Regions from separate parts of the Vibrio sp. 1249-1 genome, predicted to be linked through region 4. Evidence: predicted binding sites of a transcription regulator. Region 4 holds the regulator's gene; each other region holds the start of a gene.

Region 1 (4,533 bases), on a different contig from region 4:
GCAGCGTGTGGTCCATTTGTGCGCTCTTCTTACCATGCCGATATGCAAGCTCAAGGTATCGAGATTAAATAAGCTCTCGCTTGTTTTGAAAAGCTTGTTTTGAAAAGAAAGGTTGGCTCAGTGCCAACCTTTTTTGTATCTGGAAAATGATGATAAAAAGCCATTCTACCACTGTCATTCTGAACAGCGAGGAACGAGCGTGATTCAGAATCAGTTTTCAGAATACTGATGATTTTTAGGGAAACTCTGAGTAAAAGAGTGTGCCTCAACAAGATTCCTGATCTCGCCTAGGCTCGTCGGAATGACGTGGTTTGGATATATTGAAAAGGGACAGTGTTGGTAGCCATCCTCTTATCACACACTCTCGCTATATCTCATTCCAAACGCCAGACAAACAAAAAGGCCCTCAATTGAGGACCTTTAGTATATCAACGTTCAAAATAGATGAGTCGCGTTCTAGAAGAACACACGGAGTTTGCGCGAGCAAATGAGTATGTTCGACACCGAAATCGACTCACTCGATGAAAAGCAGTTATGCGTAAACTGGTAGACGCTTACAAATTTCTAGCACTTTCTGTTTAGTCGCTTCGATAACTTCTTCGTTGCCGATGTTATCTAGAACGTCACACATCCAGTTTGCTAGCTCTTTTGCATCTTCTTCAGTGAAGCCACGGCGAGTGATCGCTGGCGTACCTACACGAATACCAGACGTTACGAATGGGCTGCGTGGGTCATTTGGTACTGAGTTCTTGTTTACAGTGATGTTTGCTGCACCTAGTGCCGCGTCTGCGTCTTTACCAGTGATATCTTTGTCGATTAGGTCAACAAGGAACAAGTGGTTTTCTGTACCGTTAGATACGATTTTGTAGCCACGCTCTTGGAACTGACCAACCATTGCTTTTGCGTTTTTCACTACGTGAGCTTGATAAGCTTTGAACTCTGGCTCCATCGCTTCTTTGAACGCTACTGCTTTACCAGCGATAACGTGCATTAGAGGACCACCTTGACCACCAGGGAACACTGCTGAGTTCAATTTCTTGTACATATCTTCGCCAGCATTTGACAAGATAAGACCACCGCGAGGACCTGCTAGTGTTTTGTGCGTCGTTGTTGTTACCACGTGAGCATGCGGTACTGGTGTTGGGTATTCACCGGCAGCGATAAGACCAGCTACGTGCGCCATATCAACAAATAAGTAAGCACCTGCTTTGTCAGCGATTTCACGCATGCGTTTCCAATCAACGATTTGCGAGTAAGCAGAGAAACCACCGATGATCATCTTAGGTTTGTGTTCAAGTGCTAGCTGTTCCATCTCGTCGTAGTTGATTTGACCAGCTTCATCGATACCGTAAGGGATAACGTTGTAGTGCTTACCAGAGAAGTTTACTGGTGAACCGTGAGTTAGGTGACCACCGTGCGCTAGGCTCATGCCTAAAACTGTATCGCCTGGGTTAAGAAGCGCCATGTAAACTGCGCTGTTTGCTTGAGAACCTGAGTGAGGCTGTACGTTAGCGTACTCACAACCAAATAGTTGGCATGCACGCTCAATTGCTAGTGCTTCAGCTTTATCTACGTACTCACAACCGCCGTAGTAACGCTTACCTGGGTAGCCTTCAGCGTATTTGTTCGTTAGCTGAGAACCTTGCGCTTCCATTACACGTGGGCTTGTGTAGTTTTCAGAAGCGATAAGTTCAATGTGTTCTTCCTGGCGAAGAGTTTCTTCCTGGATAGCTGCGAACAGTTCCGCATCGTAATCTGCGATGTTCATATCACGCTTAAGCATCTGTATCTCCTGACTCAGATTAGTACTGAAAGTTGCAAAAAAACTGTTGAATGACCCGAAGCAAACGTTTTCGTCACCCTAATGGCGCGCATTCTACATAATTTGATTTAGGTCATAAAGAGAAATTTACAATTTTTCTCATGCAGTTTTTTCATGATGACAAGCAATGTTTATCATGCCAGCATTGCAATCGCATAACGACAATCTATTGCCTGTCAAATTTGTGCTTTACACCCTGTAAAACAGCAATTACATAGGTTTACCGTAAATTTTACCCTCTAGCTACCGAAAAGATCATCTTTTTACTACTATGCACGCCTTATTTATCACTAATGACTGCAACATTGATGGAAAAACACTCATTAAAAGAAGACTGGATAGCGATTCTCACGGGTACCTTTTTAGTAGCTCAAGGCGTTTTCTTTCTCCAATCCGCGAACCTTCTAACGGGAGGCACGACTGGATTGGCTCTGCTTGTTAGCCAATTTACACCTTTTACCTTTGGTGTGCTGTACTTTTTAGCAAACAGTCCTTTTTACTTACTAGCATGGAAACGCTTCGGCCGTCATTTCGCCATTAATAGTGCCATTTCTGGCGCGTTGGTTTCTATCTTTGCCGATCATCTTTATTTGCTAATCTCGCTCGAATCGGTAAATGAAGTTTATTGCGCCGTCGCAGGCGGGCTTTTAATGGGGCTCGGTATGCTGATCCTATTCAGACATCGCTCCAGCTTAGGTGGCTTTAACGTGCTGTGTTTGTTTATCCAAGACAAATTTGGCATTTCAGTTGGCAAAAGCCAAATGGCAATCGATGCATGTATCCTGTTTGCTTCATTCTTCTTTGTCACACCAGAAGTGATTGGCCTTTCAATTTTGGGGGCGTTTGCACTCAATGTCGTGTTAGCGATGAACCACAAACCGCACCGCTATTCCGTGACCTACGGTTCATAAATTTTTGATAATGATTGAAGCGCGATTTATAAGATTTCGCGCTCCAATCGCTATATAATACTTCGCGATTTCCAAATAGATCGGTACGGTATGCGCGACTTTCTGCAACAAGCTAAACAGACTCACAGTTGTATTGCGATTGGAGAGCTGATCTATTACCCGAAGACACAGAGCCTTCATCAAGATGCTATCGCGATTGATCTTGAACCTCGCACCGTTGAATTATTAGAACTGCTGTTAACAAGCGTTGGCCACCCACTCTCTGCTGACACCATTATTGAAACCATTTGGCAGAGCAAGTTCATCTCTAAGAATGTGCTCACGAACCGCATTAGCACCTTACGTGCACTGCTACAGCAGTACTTACCCGAATACGATGCCGCTAAGCTTTTAGTCACTTACCCCCGCAAAGGCTACTTTCTTAACCCTGCCAATATTCGTTTAGTGCCACCAGCGAAAAACCATCGGCGCGTTATCTCAACCCAGGTGGCGAGTAATAAGAACTTCAAGCTGATTTTTGCTTACAGCTTATGTGCCATACTTGCGGTATGTAGCATGACACTCGCAAGCTTGTTATGGCAACGCCAAGAAATCTCAACACAACAAACACGTCATCAACTACTGATTCCCAAAGTCGAGCTACTACTCAACCGTGTCGATTCAATCGGCTCTCAGGCGCGAAAATACCGCATACTGGTCAAAGCCATCTTGCTGCAACAACAGGTCGAATATCCATACACCGACATCGCCAACCAAGATGCTCCCAGTTACTTTCTTGATCCTATCGGTCATACGCCATATTTCCCTGGCGCACGAAACATGCAGACCAGCGACTACGAGCTCAATATCGAGTTAAAAGACGGCGCAGAGCAAGGCATCTTGAAAGCGCAGATGAACCTTATTTATCCTGCGACGGGCAAGCTGGCGTTTCGCAATGAGTACACACTGCGTTTATCTGACCTACAATCGGATATTTTCCAAATGCACTCGGATGTCGCGCAATACTTCAATCTGCCTGCACCTTCGGCAAGTACGTGGCAGCTTTCGGATATTCACAAAAAAATGTTATTCGAGAATGCCTTTTCTAGCCAACCTCTCCGACAATCTGATGAGTTTGCGGCTATAACAACGGCAAGACATCTCGCCTTATACGAGCACGAACATCAAAAGCTGGAAGCGTATTTAACTCAAGTACAATCGTCGTTTGATGTTTTGCCAGATGAGCTGAGCCTCTGGTTAGGTCTATTGCATTTCAAATTAGGTAACTTAGACAGGGCAAAAGCTCTGTTAACGACACCAGATGGCGACTCACGTATCCAAAACGCACTGATTTATACCTTTGTGTCTCACATTGCTTATAAGCAGAACAAACTTGAACAGTTCCGTCTCAACTACATGGAATCACTGGTGGCGCTGCTGCGCGTTTTACCTTCCGAAACCTTGTTTGAGCGTCTTTCTCAATCTGAATCAAAAGAGACTTGCCTCCAACCGTGGAAAACGTTGCATGTTAGTGTGACCGATCAAGAAATCATAAGCCGATGGAAAGCGCTCATTAACGAGTATTGCACTAATGTGGCCAACGAAATAACCCCAAATAAAACAAAGACCTAAATATAAAATTAAGCTTTCATTACCCCCTGTTATCTTTTGTTTTTTGCCCTTTTTCTCTCACTGAACTTAGCATGCTCGCATTCAAGCAACGGCCCAACATGAAGCGGCCTTATCAATCAGGAATGTAAACCATGCTAAACAAAATGACGCTTATCGCAGCAGCAACTCTGGCTCTTTACGGCTGTGGCG
Region 2 (4,533 bases), on a different contig from region 4:
ACGCGGGCATTCCTGCGGAGAAGATCGACTATGTATCTGCTCACGGCACTGCCACCGACCGCGGTGATATTGCAGAAAGCAACGCAACAGCGAATGCTCTGGGCAAAGTGCCAATCAGTTCACTCAAGAGCTACTTTGGCCACACACTAGGCGCGTGTGGCGCAATTGAAGCGTGGCTAGGTTTAGAAATGATGCACACAGGCTGGTTCAACCCAACGCTCAACCTAGAAAACCTCGACGAGCAATGTGGCGATTTAGACTACATCGCCGGACAAGGCCGAGAACTGGACGTGAAATATTTGATGAGTAACAACTTCGCCTTTGGCGGCATCAACACCTCCATCATCTTTAAAAAGGTGTAATGCCCTTAGTAAATGCAAAAGCGCTGGTTAACCAGCGCTTTTTTGTTGGTGGCTATCCAGATTGCTAGAAATTGCAATGGCTAGAATGCCATTCAAAAGTTGTAGATAGAGTGGCAATTACAGCCAAAAACCTAAAAACGACAAAGCCCCGACAACTCAAAGAGTTATCGAGGCTTTTGAATAAATGGCACGCCCTATTGGATTCGAACCAATGACCACATCCTTAGAAGGGACGTGCTCTATCCAGCTGAGCTAAGGGCGCGCTACAGGGACAGGATTATACGAGTTCAAACGGGTAAATCAACGGGTTTTCATAACATTCTGATCTGAATGCCTAAAAAAAGTCCATTAAAACGCTTAATGTTCAAAAACACCACAAAGCAAACGTTTGCGTATGGATGTTGATAAGAAATTCTGCGACAATGCGCCGCAGATAATCTGCCTTCTTAATTTATAAGGAAAGTCATGACTGCTCAAAATATAGACGGAACTCTCATTTCCCAAACTGTTCGATCCGAAGTGGCTGCACGTGTTAAAGCACGTGTTGAAGCTGGGCTACGTGCTCCTGGTTTAGCAGTGGTTCTAGTTGGTGAAGATCCTGCTTCTCAGGTTTATGTCGGTAGCAAACGCCGCGCATGTGAAGAAGTTGGGTTTGTTTCTAAGTCTTTTGACCTTCCTGCGTCTAGCTCAGAAGAAGAGTTACTAGCTCTGATTGATGAATTAAACAACGATGATGAAATTGACGGCATTCTAGTGCAATTACCCCTTCCTGCGGGCATAGACACAACACATGTTTTAGAGCGCATTCACCCAGAGAAGGACGTGGATGGCTTCCATCCTTACAACGTTGGTCGTCTTGCGCAGCGTATTCCAAAGCTTCGCTCTTGCACGCCAAAGGGCATAATTACCCTACTCGACCGTTACAACATTGAGCTACGTGGTAAACATGCGGTTGTGGTTGGTGCATCAAACATTGTTGGTCGTCCAATGACACTTGAGCTGCTGCTTGCGGGCTGCACAACAACAACATGTCACCGTTTTACCAAAGACCTAGAGAGTCATGTGCGTCAAGCTGACGTTGTCGTGGTGGCGGTTGGTAAGCCTAACTTCATCCCTGGTGAGTGGATTAAAAAAGGCGCAGTGGTGGTCGATGTCGGTATTAACCGTCTTGATTCAGGCAAACTAGTTGGCGACGTGGAATACGACAAAGCACGTGAAAGTGCGAGCTTTATTACTCCTGTTCCTGGTGGCGTTGGCCCAATGACCGTCGCAAGTTTAATTGAGAACACGATGCTCGCTTGCGAACAGTTCCACACAGACAAATAACGTAAAACTTCAGATACGAAAAAGGCTCCGCAAGGAGCCTTTTTGCTAATTGTTGATATCTATTTCAATTACAGACTTAAAATCACGCCCGCAATCGAAGCGCTCATTAAGTTCGCCATGACACCAGCGATAATCGCACGGAAACCATGCTTAGAAACAAATGCACGCTTTTCTGGTACCAATGAGCCCAACCCACCAATCAGCATCGCCATGCTTGAGATGTTTGCAAAGCCACACAAAGCAAACGTCACGATTGCTTGTGAGTGTTCACTAAGTTGAGACTTCACTTCTGCAAGCTGGATGAAAGCGACGAACTCATTCACCACAATCTTGTTACCAATCAGCGAGCCTGCTGTGGTTGCTTCTTGCCATGGTATACCCAACAACCAAGCGACTGGCGCAAACACAAAACCTAGGATGAGCTCAAAACTTAATGGTGTCCCAATAAGATCACCTATCCAGCCTAACATGCCGTTTAGCATTGCAATGACACTAATAAACGCCAGTAACGTACCACCGACCGATACAGCAATGCGTACACCCGCCATGGCACCATCGGCTAATGCTTCTACTACGTTGGTTGCACGTGGAATTTCAACTTGGCTAATGTCGATATCTGCTGCTTTATCCGTATCTTCTGGCATTAAAATTTTTGCCATCAACAAGCCGGCAGGTGCTGACATAAATGCAGCAGCAATAAGATAGTTGAGGTCGACACCCAGTGATGCGTAACCAACCAACGTTCCGCCAGCAACTGACGCTAAACCACCTGTCATAACTGCAAAGAACTGCGAGTCAGTCATGTGTTTTAGGTAAGGCTTTACCATTAATGGTGCTTCAATGGTGCCAACAAAGATATTCGCCGTAGCAGACAAAGACTCAGCACGACCGATACCCAGCAGCTTTTGAATACCACCACCGATAAAGTTAATGATTTTTGGCATCACACCAATGTGATAAAGACCTGAGATAAGAGAGGAGAAGAAAACGATGATACCCAGAACATTGATCGCAAAGGTGAAGCCCCCTGTCGCCAAATTACCGAATAAAAACGCAATGCCCTCTTGACCATAGTTGATCAAATTCGACACAACACTGCTCACTGAATTCAGCGCATCTCTTCCTGCTGGTACATATAAAACCAACAACGCAAACAGTACCTGCAAAGCAAACGCAAACGACACCGTTCTCAGCTTTATATTTTTTCTATTTGTAGAAAGTAGCCATGCTAGGAATAGTATGGCTACGATACCAATAATTGAGTTCATAAAATGAATCCGACAGAAGGGGGATATGGAAGGCACCGGATTGTATAGCGGACTCAAAATGCTGCAAGTTGAGGATGTTAACAGTGTGAAAAGTTTAAGCGACCAATAACTGACCAACAAAATAACCAATTGAATTTATTGAAGATAAACGTTTGCTTATTTTAATTATTTCCATATAGAAAATATGTTTCTGGTTCAGGAAAAATTTTTGTGAAGTGAATCACCTTATGTGTCGTTCTACAACGTCATTGATCCTGTTATTTAGGAATAGAGATGTAAGGTGCCAAACGTTGGTCCCAATGACAAGGGTTGCCGATCTTCTGTTTGATAAAGTTAATCACTGCGGATATTTTTTTTGGCATATGCTGGCGGCTTGGGTATACCGCATAAAACGGCATCGACTGGCTGGCTTTCCAGTCAGGTAACAGCTGTATTAACTTACCCGTTCTAAACTCATCCCCCAGCAAGTAAGTGGCAAGGTAGGCAATACCCCAACCTGCAATAGCCGCATCCCGAACGGCTTCTGCCAGATCTACTGAATAGTTACCCGAGACTTTTACGTTCAATTCTTGCTGATCTTTGGTAAACGCCCACCCCGTATAGTCACGCTCCCAGCTTCTGTATATGAGGCAGTTGTGAGCAGATAGGTCATCCGGTTCTGTTGGCGTGTCATGTTTCAATAAGTAATCTGGCGATGCCGCAACAACAAACTGGCAATCCGTCAAACGCTGCGCAATGTAACCTTCAGGCAAATGCTCGTTGTTGGTTACCCATAAATCGAGCCCTTCGGCTAACATATCGACCTTATAGTCAAACAGATGTACTTCCACTTGAAGTTGAGGATACAGTTCGCGTAACTCTTGAATCGCTGGAATAATGTGTAAGGTACCAAATGATTGCGACAACCCAAGACGTACCAAACCTGCTACTTCATCCCGCTGGGTTTCCATCTCTAATGTGGCGCTGCTCACCGCTTGTACCACTTGCTCACAGTGATGAAAAAAGGTTTTCCCTGCCTCTGTCGGCGTAAAGCTTCGCGTAGTGCGTTGAACAAGCTTGATACCAAGAGACGCTTCTAACTGACTCAACTGTTTACTCACATGAGACACCGACACGCCTAAGCTCTTTGCAGCAGCTGTGAAGCTTTTGTGTTTAAGAAGAGCGGAGAAAATCACCATTTGTGCGGCACGTTCAGATAACACGCTTTACCTCGATTTGGTTATAGAAAAAACAAAGGGCTCCGAAGAGCCCTTGTATTGAAGACTGGATGCCGAATTGTTTGTGGCAGATCAGTATTTAATACGGTCAGCCAAGTGGCTCACAGCAAGTGCGAAGTAGTAAGAGCGGTTCCACTTCATCAATACGTTGTAGTTATTGTAAACCAGATACGTACGACCATTCTCGTCGTCCGGCATGATCAACCATGCTTTGATGTCTTCATCCAGTTTTGGCAACGGGCTACCGTCATATTTTGTGATACCTAATTGGCTCCACTCTTGAAGGTATTTGCCTTTTTCAGCCGTGCGCCCTTCCAGGCTGCGATCAATATTTTTAGGAACCTTAACTTGGCGACCCCA
Region 3 (4,533 bases), on a different contig from region 4:
AACTGAAGAGAAGAGTGAAGCCCAACCATCCTCTGATTTTCTGCCCGCAGATACAGATAAAAAGCGTCAAGATGAAGCTCTTTGATACGCACTGCCACTTTGATTTTGATGTGTTTCAAGATGACTTTGCACATCAACTTGAGCTTGCTCAAACGCAAGGCGTCGCAAGAATTTTGATTCCTTCCGTCGGTCCGCAAAACTGGGCTCGTATTCAAACTTTGGCAGAGCAACATGCCAATTTGTATTATGCGCTCGGCTTTCATCCGTATTTTCTTGAAGATAACGTTGAGCAGCACCTTACAGAGCTAGAAGGCTATCTAAATCAAAAAGGGCAGCAGTGCGTGGCAATAGGAGAGTGTGGTTTAGATTTTGCCATTGATGTTGATCCACAGTTGCAAGAAAAGATACTTGAAGTTCAATTTGAGCTGGCTAGACGCTTCGAACTCCCAGTTATTTTACATAGCCGAAAAGCGCACAATCGCCTCATTCAAATGGTGAAAGCGGCGAATCTCCCTAGAGGTGGTGTGCTACACGCTTTTTCTGGGAGTTATCAGCAAGCCATGGAGTGGGTCAAATTAGGTTTTTTTATCGGTGTAGGAGGAACGATTACCTACCCAAGAGCCAAGAAAACACGCGACGCAATTCAAAAATTACCACTCGAAAACCTAGTAATCGAAACAGACGCACCAGATATGCCTATACTTGGATATCAAGGGGAGTCAAATCACCCAGCCAAACTCATTCACGTCTTTAATGAGCTCGTAGAGTTGCATAACGGCCGAAAGCAATCGATTGCCTCTCAACTGTGGAAAAATAGCAATTTTGCTTTCTCGATATGTGAATAAAATCTAAAGATGTGGTTTGAAATCGAAAACGTTTTCCTGCTTATTGTGAATTAACTCACAAAGCTGGTTGAATCAATCATGAATCTTATAGGAAAGTGTGAGGCTGGCATTACTTTAATTGATTCTGCATGAGTATAATTGCCCCCGCTTTATAGCTCCATTTTGTAACACGCCAATAAATAACTTATAAGGAAGTCATAAACTATGAGCCTGTTTATGAGCCTAATCGGTATGGTAGTGCTTCTTGCGATTGCAGTGGCATTTTCTAACAACCGAAAAGCTATCAACTTTAGAACTGTGGGTGGCGCATTCGCTATCCAATTCGCATTAGGTGCATTTGTTCTGTATGTACCTTGGGGCCGTGATCTACTAAACGGTTTCTCTTCAGGTGTTTCTAACGTTATCAACTACGGTAACGATGGTTCATCATTCCTGTTCGGTGGTCTTGTTTCTGACAAGATGTTCGAAGTATTCGGCGGCGGCGGTTTCATCTTCGCATTCCGTGTTCTTCCTACACTGATCTTCTTCTCTGCACTGATTTCAGTTCTTTACTACATTGGCGTTATGCAATGGGTTATCAAGATTCTTGGTGGCGCACTACAAAAAGCGCTAGGCACTTCTCGTGCGGAATCAATGTCAGCGGCAGCTAACATTTTCGTAGGTCAAACTGAGGCACCTCTAGTTGTTCGCCCATTCGTTCCAAAAATGACTCAATCAGAGCTATTCGCGGTAATGTGTGGTGGTCTAGCTTCTGTTGCTGGTGGTGTACTAGCTGGTTACGCATCTATGGGTGTTCCACTAGAGTACCTAGTTGCGGCATCATTCATGGCAGCACCAGGTGGTCTACTGTTCGCTAAAATCCTTCACCCAGAGACTGACCAGCCTCACGAAAGTATCGAAGAAGCGATGGACGGCGGTGACGACAAACCAGTTAACGTAATCGACGCAGCTGCGGGCGGTGCGGCTTCTGGTCTACAACTTGCGCTTAACGTAGGTGCAATGCTAATCGCATTCGTTGGTCTAATCGCGCTAATCAACGGTATGCTAGGTGGCATCGGTGGTTGGTTCGGCATGCCAGAACTAACACTAGAGCTAATCCTAGGTTACGCGTTCTCTCCACTAGCATTCCTAATCGGTGTTCCATGGGCAGAAGCTGTAACAGCTGGTTCATTCATCGGTCAGAAAATCGTAGTGAACGAATTCGTTGCTTACTTGAACTTCACACCATATCTAGGTGAAAACGCTCAAGTAATCGCGGCAACTGGTGAAGTAATGTCTGAGAAGACAACAGCTATCATCTCATTCGCACTATGTGGTTTCGCGAACCTTTCTTCTATCGCGATTCTACTTGGTGGTCTAGGTAGCCTTGCACCAAACCGTCGTAGTGACATCGCTCGCATGGGTGTTAAAGCAGTTCTTGCAGGTACGTTGTCTAACCTTATGGCAGCGACAATTGCAGGCTTCTGCTTAAGCCTTGCAGCACTATAATTAGAATCGGTTCTTAATATATAGACGCCGTTTTACATCATGCCCTGTAGCAAGAGATTGCTGCGGGGCATTTTTCGTTTTTCGGGCTCCAAAATTTCATCGGGTGTTTGCCTTAGTCGAGGTATTACGCAGTCAATGGAATAGGGGCTAGGAAATTTTGAGATACAAACCGTTTGCGCTCTATTTGGTGCTACAGTTTTGCGGTGAAACTCTATAATGTATTAATCACAGGATAGTGGTTAAGCTTGATTCTTAATCACGTAATGAATATTACATAATCGATGGGCAAATGAATTGCCCTGCAATATCAGATCTAATAGGCGTTTTGCTTTGTGATGTGATATTAAAGACACCGCAATCATAGATTGTTGTGCCATAGGCCAAACTGGTACTGTGCGGTGACAAGGATAGCAATTGGCATATGATAAATTTTCGCTGTATATGCCGAGTCTTCAGGGAACCAAGTCCGTTCATTAATAGACTGTTTAGCCATTTACTCACATTGTCTCGACTTGTTGATTATAGTTAAAGACGTGATGTAAGGCTGAGTAGTGAATTTTTTGAATATTGATCGGAGATAGAAATGAGCGATTTAAAAGCAGCAGCGCTACGTGCACTTAAACTTATGGACCTAACTACGTTGAATGACGATGACACTGATGCAAAAGTGATCTCACTATGTCATGACGCGAAAACAGCAGTAGGCAACACAGCTGCAATTTGTATTTACCCTCGCTTTATTCCTATTGCTAAGAAGACACTTCGTGAGCAAGGTACGCCAGAGGTTCGTATTGCAACAGTAACGAACTTCCCACATGGTAACGACGACATTGAAATCGCAGTTGCTGAAACAAAAGCGGCGGTTGCTTACGGTGCAGACGAAGTTGACGTAGTTTTTCCTTACCGCGCGCTAATGGCGGGTGATGAGAAAGTAGGCTTCGAACTAGTTAAGCAATGTAAAGAAGCTTGTGGTGACATTCTTCTTAAAGTGATCATCGAAACAGGTGAACTAAAAGAAGAAGCACTAATCAAGAAAGCATCTCAAATCTGTATTGAAGCAGGTGCTGACTTCATTAAAACTTCAACTGGTAAAGTGCCAGTAAACGCAACACCAGAATACGCTCGTATGATGCTTGAAGTTATTCGCGACATGGGTGTTGCAGAAACTGTTGGTTTCAAACCAGCAGGTGGTGTGCGCACTGCTGAAGACGCAGCAGCATACCTAGCAATGGCTGACGAAATCCTAGGTGACAACTGGGTTGATGCTCGTCACTACCGTTTTGGTGCGTCTAGCCTGCTAACCAACCTACTAAATACATTAGAAGTATCGGACGACGTCGCTGATCCAACAGCGTACTAATTCCAATAATACGTCTGAACGGTAGCACCTAAACGGGTGCTACCAAACCTCTTCTATCCTACTACAACCATGGCTCAAAAGAGCTTGGGAGGCACTAATGTATTTACCACAAGAAATCATTCGTAAAAAACGTGACGGTGAAGTACTTACCGCAGACGAAATCAACTTCTTTATTCAAGGCGTAGCGAACAACACGGTATCTGAAGGTCAGATTGCGGCGTTTGCTATGACGATTTTCTTTAATGAAATGACCATGGATGAGCGCATCGCCTTAACGTGTGCAATGCGTGATTCGGGCATGGTTATCGACTGGAGCCACATGAACTTCGGTGGTCCAATTGTCGACAAACACTCAACCGGTGGTGTGGGTGACGTAACTTCTTTAATGCTTGGCCCAATGGTGGCAGCGTGTGGCGGTTTCGTACCTATGATCTCTGGCCGCGGTCTTGGTCATACAGGCGGTACGCTGGATAAACTTGAATCTATCCCTGGTTACAACATTACGCCGAGCAACGATGTTTTTGGTCAAGTAACCAAAGACGCTGGTGTGGCGATCATCGGTCAAACTGGTGACCTTGCTCCTGCGGATAAGCGTGTTTACGCTACTCGTGATATTACCGCAACGGTAGACAATATCTCCCTGATTACGGCGTCGATCCTTTCTAAGAAACTGGCGGCGGGTCTGGAATCGCTAGTGATGGACGTAAAAGTGGGTTCAGGTGCATTTATGCCAACTTACGAAGCGTCTGAAGAGCTAGCAAAATCAATCGTTGCGGTAGCAAACGGTGCTGGCACTAAGACTACGGCAATTCTTACGGACATGAACCAAGTATTGGCGTC
Region 4 (4,533 bases):
TTGATTCCAATTTGGGATATATGTAATAAGACAGTAGGAAAACCGAAAAAATTTCACAAAAAAACCGCAGATTAGACTGCGGTTTTACAAGATAGTTTTTAGGCCGACTTTTATTGGAGGCCGTTCATCAACTCATCTCGGCGAGCTTGAGGTACCACACTCCAATGAGTGCCGTTGATAGCACCTTCTAGTGCCCATAGCAACTCAATGTTGACGGTTGCAGAGTGCGTATCTCTTATCGCTTTATAGGCGTTAAGCGCACCTTCCTCTTCAAGCTTCTCTACGGATTCGATGCCGGCTTTTTTTAGCATGCGCTCGGTAGCCAGTCGTAAGTTAGGCAAATCTTTCAAACGGTTAGGCTTTGTACTTGCTTGCTGTTCTTTCTCAAGCTTTGCCTTTTTCAATGATTGATTCGCTACTTCGATTAAGCGTTCGCTTGATTCCCATAAATCGCTGGAAATAGCGTAGTACTTTGTAACGACTGGAAAGCCACGTTTTTTATAAACGTAAGGCTTTAGCCCTTGTTTCTCGAAGTCAGATGAAGTTTTTTGGTCTGCTCTGATATGAAGCTGATTGTTTACCACTAGTGCAAACATTGTTTCATCAGCGAATAGTCCGAAGCCACCAAACATTGAGCGCGACTTGATATTACCAAGTGCCTCAAATAGCTTCATAGAGTCTTTGAGTATCGGTTTATCCATGTTTTGTTATCTCGGTGTAATTAATATTACGCCACCAAAAGTCAGGTCCGAGAGAGTAGCAAACATGCGTAAAAACAATGTCATTACAGAGTAAAGTCATTGCTTACACACTTGCCATCGGTAACCCCGCTACCTTCCATATCGTAATATGGTTCAGGCCGGAGGCTTTGCGTCCCACTCTTTCGAATGGTTTGCCCTGTGCGTGACACAATGAGCATACTTCTTATATTGAATTAACATCACGGTTTAGCGTTAAAAGTGTGATTTCGGTTCAATAAAAATGATAGATTGAATGCTCTATTTTGCATATGGAAAGGTGCAAATTGGCCTTTGAAAAGGAGTTCTTAATATATATTACATTTATATAAAACAGGGAGTTAACGTTAGTCAATTGTTATTAGAGTGGTGTGAAGTATTAGAGAATGCTTAATTTTTCCAAAAAAATAAGCGCCCCTGTAGAGCGCTTATTTAACACGGTTAAATACAGTGAAATTTAGTTCATTTTTTTCACAGTATTTCGAATTACAAGCTCAGGTTGCATCTCGAAAATTCGTTTTTCGTGTTCTTTATCTTTGATACGCTCAAGTAGAATTTCGAATGCATTTTTACCAACACGACGTTTAGGTTGGTGGATAGTCGTTAGCGGTGGAGAGAAGTATTCCGCAAGCTCGATGTTGTCGTAGCCGATCACTGAAATATCTTCAGGAATTTTGATCCCGTTTTGTTGCAAGCGGCTCATTAGGCCTAGAGCCATTGTGTCGTTAAAACAGAATACCGCCGTCGGGCGCTTGTCCATTGCGGTAATTTTATCTGCAACTAATACGGCCGTATCACATTCAAAGTTACCTTCAAGGATCCAGTCTTCATTTACAGCTAGGTTCGCTTCGCTCATTGCGCGACGGAAACCTGCAATGCGCTCTTGGCAAGCAAGCTTTTCAAAATGACCGCTTAGACAAGCGATATCCGTATGACCATTATCAATCAGATGTTTGGTTGCAATGTAGCCACCTTCTTCTGAGTTATCCATGATCTTGTCTGCTTGTGAGCTCTCTGGGCCCCAATCCATGACCACTTTAGGAATGTCCGCATGACGGTCAAGCATCTCTTTTAGTTCTTCGGTTAAGTCAGAACACATCACTAGGATGCCATCAACGCGCTTTTCAGCCAGCATACGAATGTAATCGCGTTGTTTTTCGTAAATCCCGCCTGTGTTACATAAAATCAGAGTATAGCCTTGGCGGTAACAGTAGCTCTCAACGCCATCAATCACTTCTGAGAAAAATAGGTTAGTTGATTGAGTTACTAACATGCCAATCGTACGAGTTGAGTTGCATTTTAGGCTGCGTGCAACGGCACTTGGCGCGTAATTCAGCTCGTCAACGGCTTTCATTACTTTTTCTTGCGTTGCTTCTGCAACGAAACGCGTTTTATTGATAACGTGCGAAACTGTCGTAGTGGAAACGCCGGCTAAGCGAGCAACGTCTTTTATCGTGGCCATAAATGGTGTCCTGTATCGAGCTACTGAAATATGTCGTATTGGATGTACCTGATGCTCTAATGGTTTCACACCTAGCAATATAAAATTGGCGCTAAGTGTCTCGGCAGCGGTTGATCCAAGTGCGACAAAAGGGTACGTAGCAGCATCGGTCGATGAATTTTATCTTTTTTTCTATCTGATGAGAAATTGCCATCAACCTGTTAAGAAAACACAAAAACCGCTATATTTCAGCGGTTTACATATAAATCATATTTAATCGTTTGCGCTCACATTTTAGCCCTATGTGGACTGACTAGCAATGTTTTCAGCAAGAGATTTGTGTATTTGAAGTCACATTTTGACTGCTAAATAACCAAGCGTCTTTGCGCTAAGTTAAGGCAAACGAATATTATACCCAAGTTACTTACAATTGGTCACTTTCAGGCATACAGGAAGCCCGATAGGCAGGCTCCCTAAAAATAGGCGGCAATTATTCACCAAGAAGGTAGGCGCTGTCTAGTTTACAAAATGCAACTAATAGTTTCGCGACACTCGAGTAAAATCCAAATTCGTCGAATTTTTTACATTTGTCTGAAAACTGAGGTAACCAAGACATCAATTGTTGCTGGATAAAGTCGTTTTGTTTAACGAAGGCTTCTTCCATGTGTTTTTCTTGTTCAAGCTCGTTTGAGCGGATAATCATGTTCCCGAGAAAGTCGAGCTCAACGGCTAAGTGATCCGCAGGTTCCTTTAGGTTTTCGTCTACTTGAACGCCAAATTCAGCCATCAACTTTTCCATTTCCTCAGCTGGCTTGTCATTCAGTAAACCTGATTCACCAATGTACATGGATGCGTAAGGAAGAGCGCCGTATTTTTCTGTCTTCAAAAACAGTTCACAAAAGTCAGCTGCAAGCTCTAGTTGTGCATCTTCACGATCTTGTAACCGATTCAATGCATCAACTAGGCTATCAACAGCTGGTTTCAGCGACTCATTTTCACCTAAACCTGCGAGAAAACTGCGAATTTCAACACTGTGATAGGCTTCCAATTCTTTCTCTGTTAGTTCTTTTGCGAACAAGCTCGAAAACCACCAGTAAATTTCAGCGCGTTTTTCATTAAAAGCTTTCACTTCTTGCATTTTGGGCTCCTGAATGATGCTTCAAGTCATGCATCACAAAGTCAATTAGGGATATCCCCTAAGTGTAATCAATTAAAATGAATAGCAGTAACTATAATTGTTATGTTTTATGGTCAAAAATGACCGTTTATTAATAGCAATGGGCAAGCTTGTTTTGAATCAATAAAAACGCTAAATCTTGCGTTTTAATGTATCTATGACTAGAAATGTTACTAGTTATGAATAGAATACGTCTTGGATAATAAGAAGACAGAAAAGTGGTGTAAATGAGCTATCACGTATTAGTCGTAGAAGATGATGTTGTAACTCGTAGTAAGCTTGCGGGATATTTCCAAAATGAGGGCTACCAAGTCAGCGAAGCAGAGAGTGGCGCAGAAATGCGTGAAGTTTTGCAAGCGGGCGATGTAGACCTGATCATGCTGGATATTAACCTGCCTGGTGAAGACGGCCTGATGCTTACTCGTGAGTTACGTAGCCAATCGGATATTGGTATCATATTAGTAACAGGACGCACGGATAGCATTGATAAAATCGTAGGCCTAGAAATGGGTGCTGACGATTATGTGACAAAACCTTTTGAACTGAGAGAGCTGTTAGTTCGCGTTAAAAACTTGCTGTGGCGTATTTCAGCAGCGCGCAGTGGCAGCTCGAAAGCGAATGAAATCAGTGAAGAGCACATTGTGCGCTTTGGGGAGTGGACATTCGACATTCAACGTCGCGCACTTAGCCGCAACGGTGAGCCAGTAAAACTAACTAAAGCAGAGTATGAACTTTTGGTGGCATTATCGTCTTATCCTAACCAGGTGTTAAGTCGTGAGCGTATTTTGAACATGATCAGCCATCGAGTGGATGCGCCGAATGACCGCACCATTGATGTTCTTATTCGACGTATGCGCGCAAAAATGGAGTTCGATCCTAAGAACCCACAGATTTTTGTAACGGTACACGGCGAAGGCTATATGTTTGCTGGTGACTAGTTTGAGCATAACTCAATCGTAAAAAGAAAAAGGAGAGCTTCGGCTCTCCTTTTTTGTGGCTTCAAGATAATACTAGTTTGCTTCAACCATTGGTGTTTGTCCGACAGTATCACGCAACCTTTGCCAAATACTGCCCAAGTACTCATGCCAATAAAGCTCTGTTTGTTCTAAGTAACGCGCTTTAGGTGAGTATTTATCCCAAGGTTGACTGATTTCGCTAATAGCTAAGAAGTTGGTCGG

What was found. The regulator PurR, encoded in region 4, represses purine synthesis genes. The targets are predictions, from matches to a motif close to TNANGNAAACGTTTNCNTNA.
Region 1: the regulator PurR is predicted to act here: its motif matches at 1,840-1,859, upstream of glyA (serine hydroxymethyltransferase).
Region 2: the regulator PurR is predicted to act here: its motif matches at 3,097-3,116, upstream of R7Z50_RS18065 (NupC/NupG family nucleoside CNT transporter).
Region 3: the regulator PurR is predicted to act here: its motif matches at 866-885, upstream of R7Z50_RS11625 (NupC/NupG family nucleoside CNT transporter).

Annotation. Positions count from the first base shown of each region.
Region 1 is NZ_JAWOWJ010000015.1:20,434-24,966, forward strand. It holds gene lipA (lipoyl synthase) at 1-72, shown strand, start outside; gene glyA (serine hydroxymethyltransferase) at 533-1,783, opposite strand; gene R7Z50_RS20195 (YitT family protein) at 2,131-2,733, shown strand; gene R7Z50_RS20200 (winged helix-turn-helix domain-containing protein) at 2,824-4,344, shown strand; gene R7Z50_RS20205 (hypothetical protein) at 4,476-4,533, shown strand, end outside.
Region 2 is NZ_JAWOWJ010000011.1:61,827-66,359, forward strand. It holds gene R7Z50_RS18050 (beta-ketoacyl-ACP synthase) at 1-362, shown strand, start outside; tRNA gene R7Z50_RS18055 (tRNA-Arg) at 548-624, opposite strand; gene folD (bifunctional methylenetetrahydrofolate dehydrogenase/methenyltetrahydrofolate cyclohydrolase FolD) at 828-1,688, shown strand; gene R7Z50_RS18065 (NupC/NupG family nucleoside CNT transporter) at 1,757-2,956, opposite strand; gene R7Z50_RS18070 (LysR family transcriptional regulator) at 3,214-4,158, opposite strand; gene R7Z50_RS18075 (lytic transglycosylase domain-containing protein) at 4,246-4,533, opposite strand, start outside.
Region 3 is NZ_JAWOWJ010000005.1:208,715-213,247, forward strand. It holds gene R7Z50_RS11615 (DUF5363 family protein) at 1-85, shown strand, start outside; gene R7Z50_RS11620 (TatD family hydrolase) at 72-845, shown strand; gene R7Z50_RS11625 (NupC/NupG family nucleoside CNT transporter) at 1,050-2,333, shown strand; gene R7Z50_RS11630 (hypothetical protein) at 2,692-2,826, opposite strand; gene deoC (deoxyribose-phosphate aldolase) at 2,917-3,693, shown strand; gene deoA (thymidine phosphorylase) at 3,791-4,533, shown strand, end outside.
Region 4 is NZ_JAWOWJ010000002.1:94,873-99,405, forward strand. It holds gene R7Z50_RS03925 (TfoX/Sxy family DNA transformation protein) at 111-701, opposite strand; cyclic di-GMP riboswitch class I at 818-907, opposite strand; gene purR (HTH-type transcriptional repressor PurR) at 1,195-2,199, opposite strand; gene torD (molecular chaperone TorD) at 2,669-3,316, opposite strand; gene torR (two-component system response regulator TorR) at 3,583-4,293, shown strand; gene elyC (envelope biogenesis factor ElyC) at 4,366-4,533, opposite strand, start outside.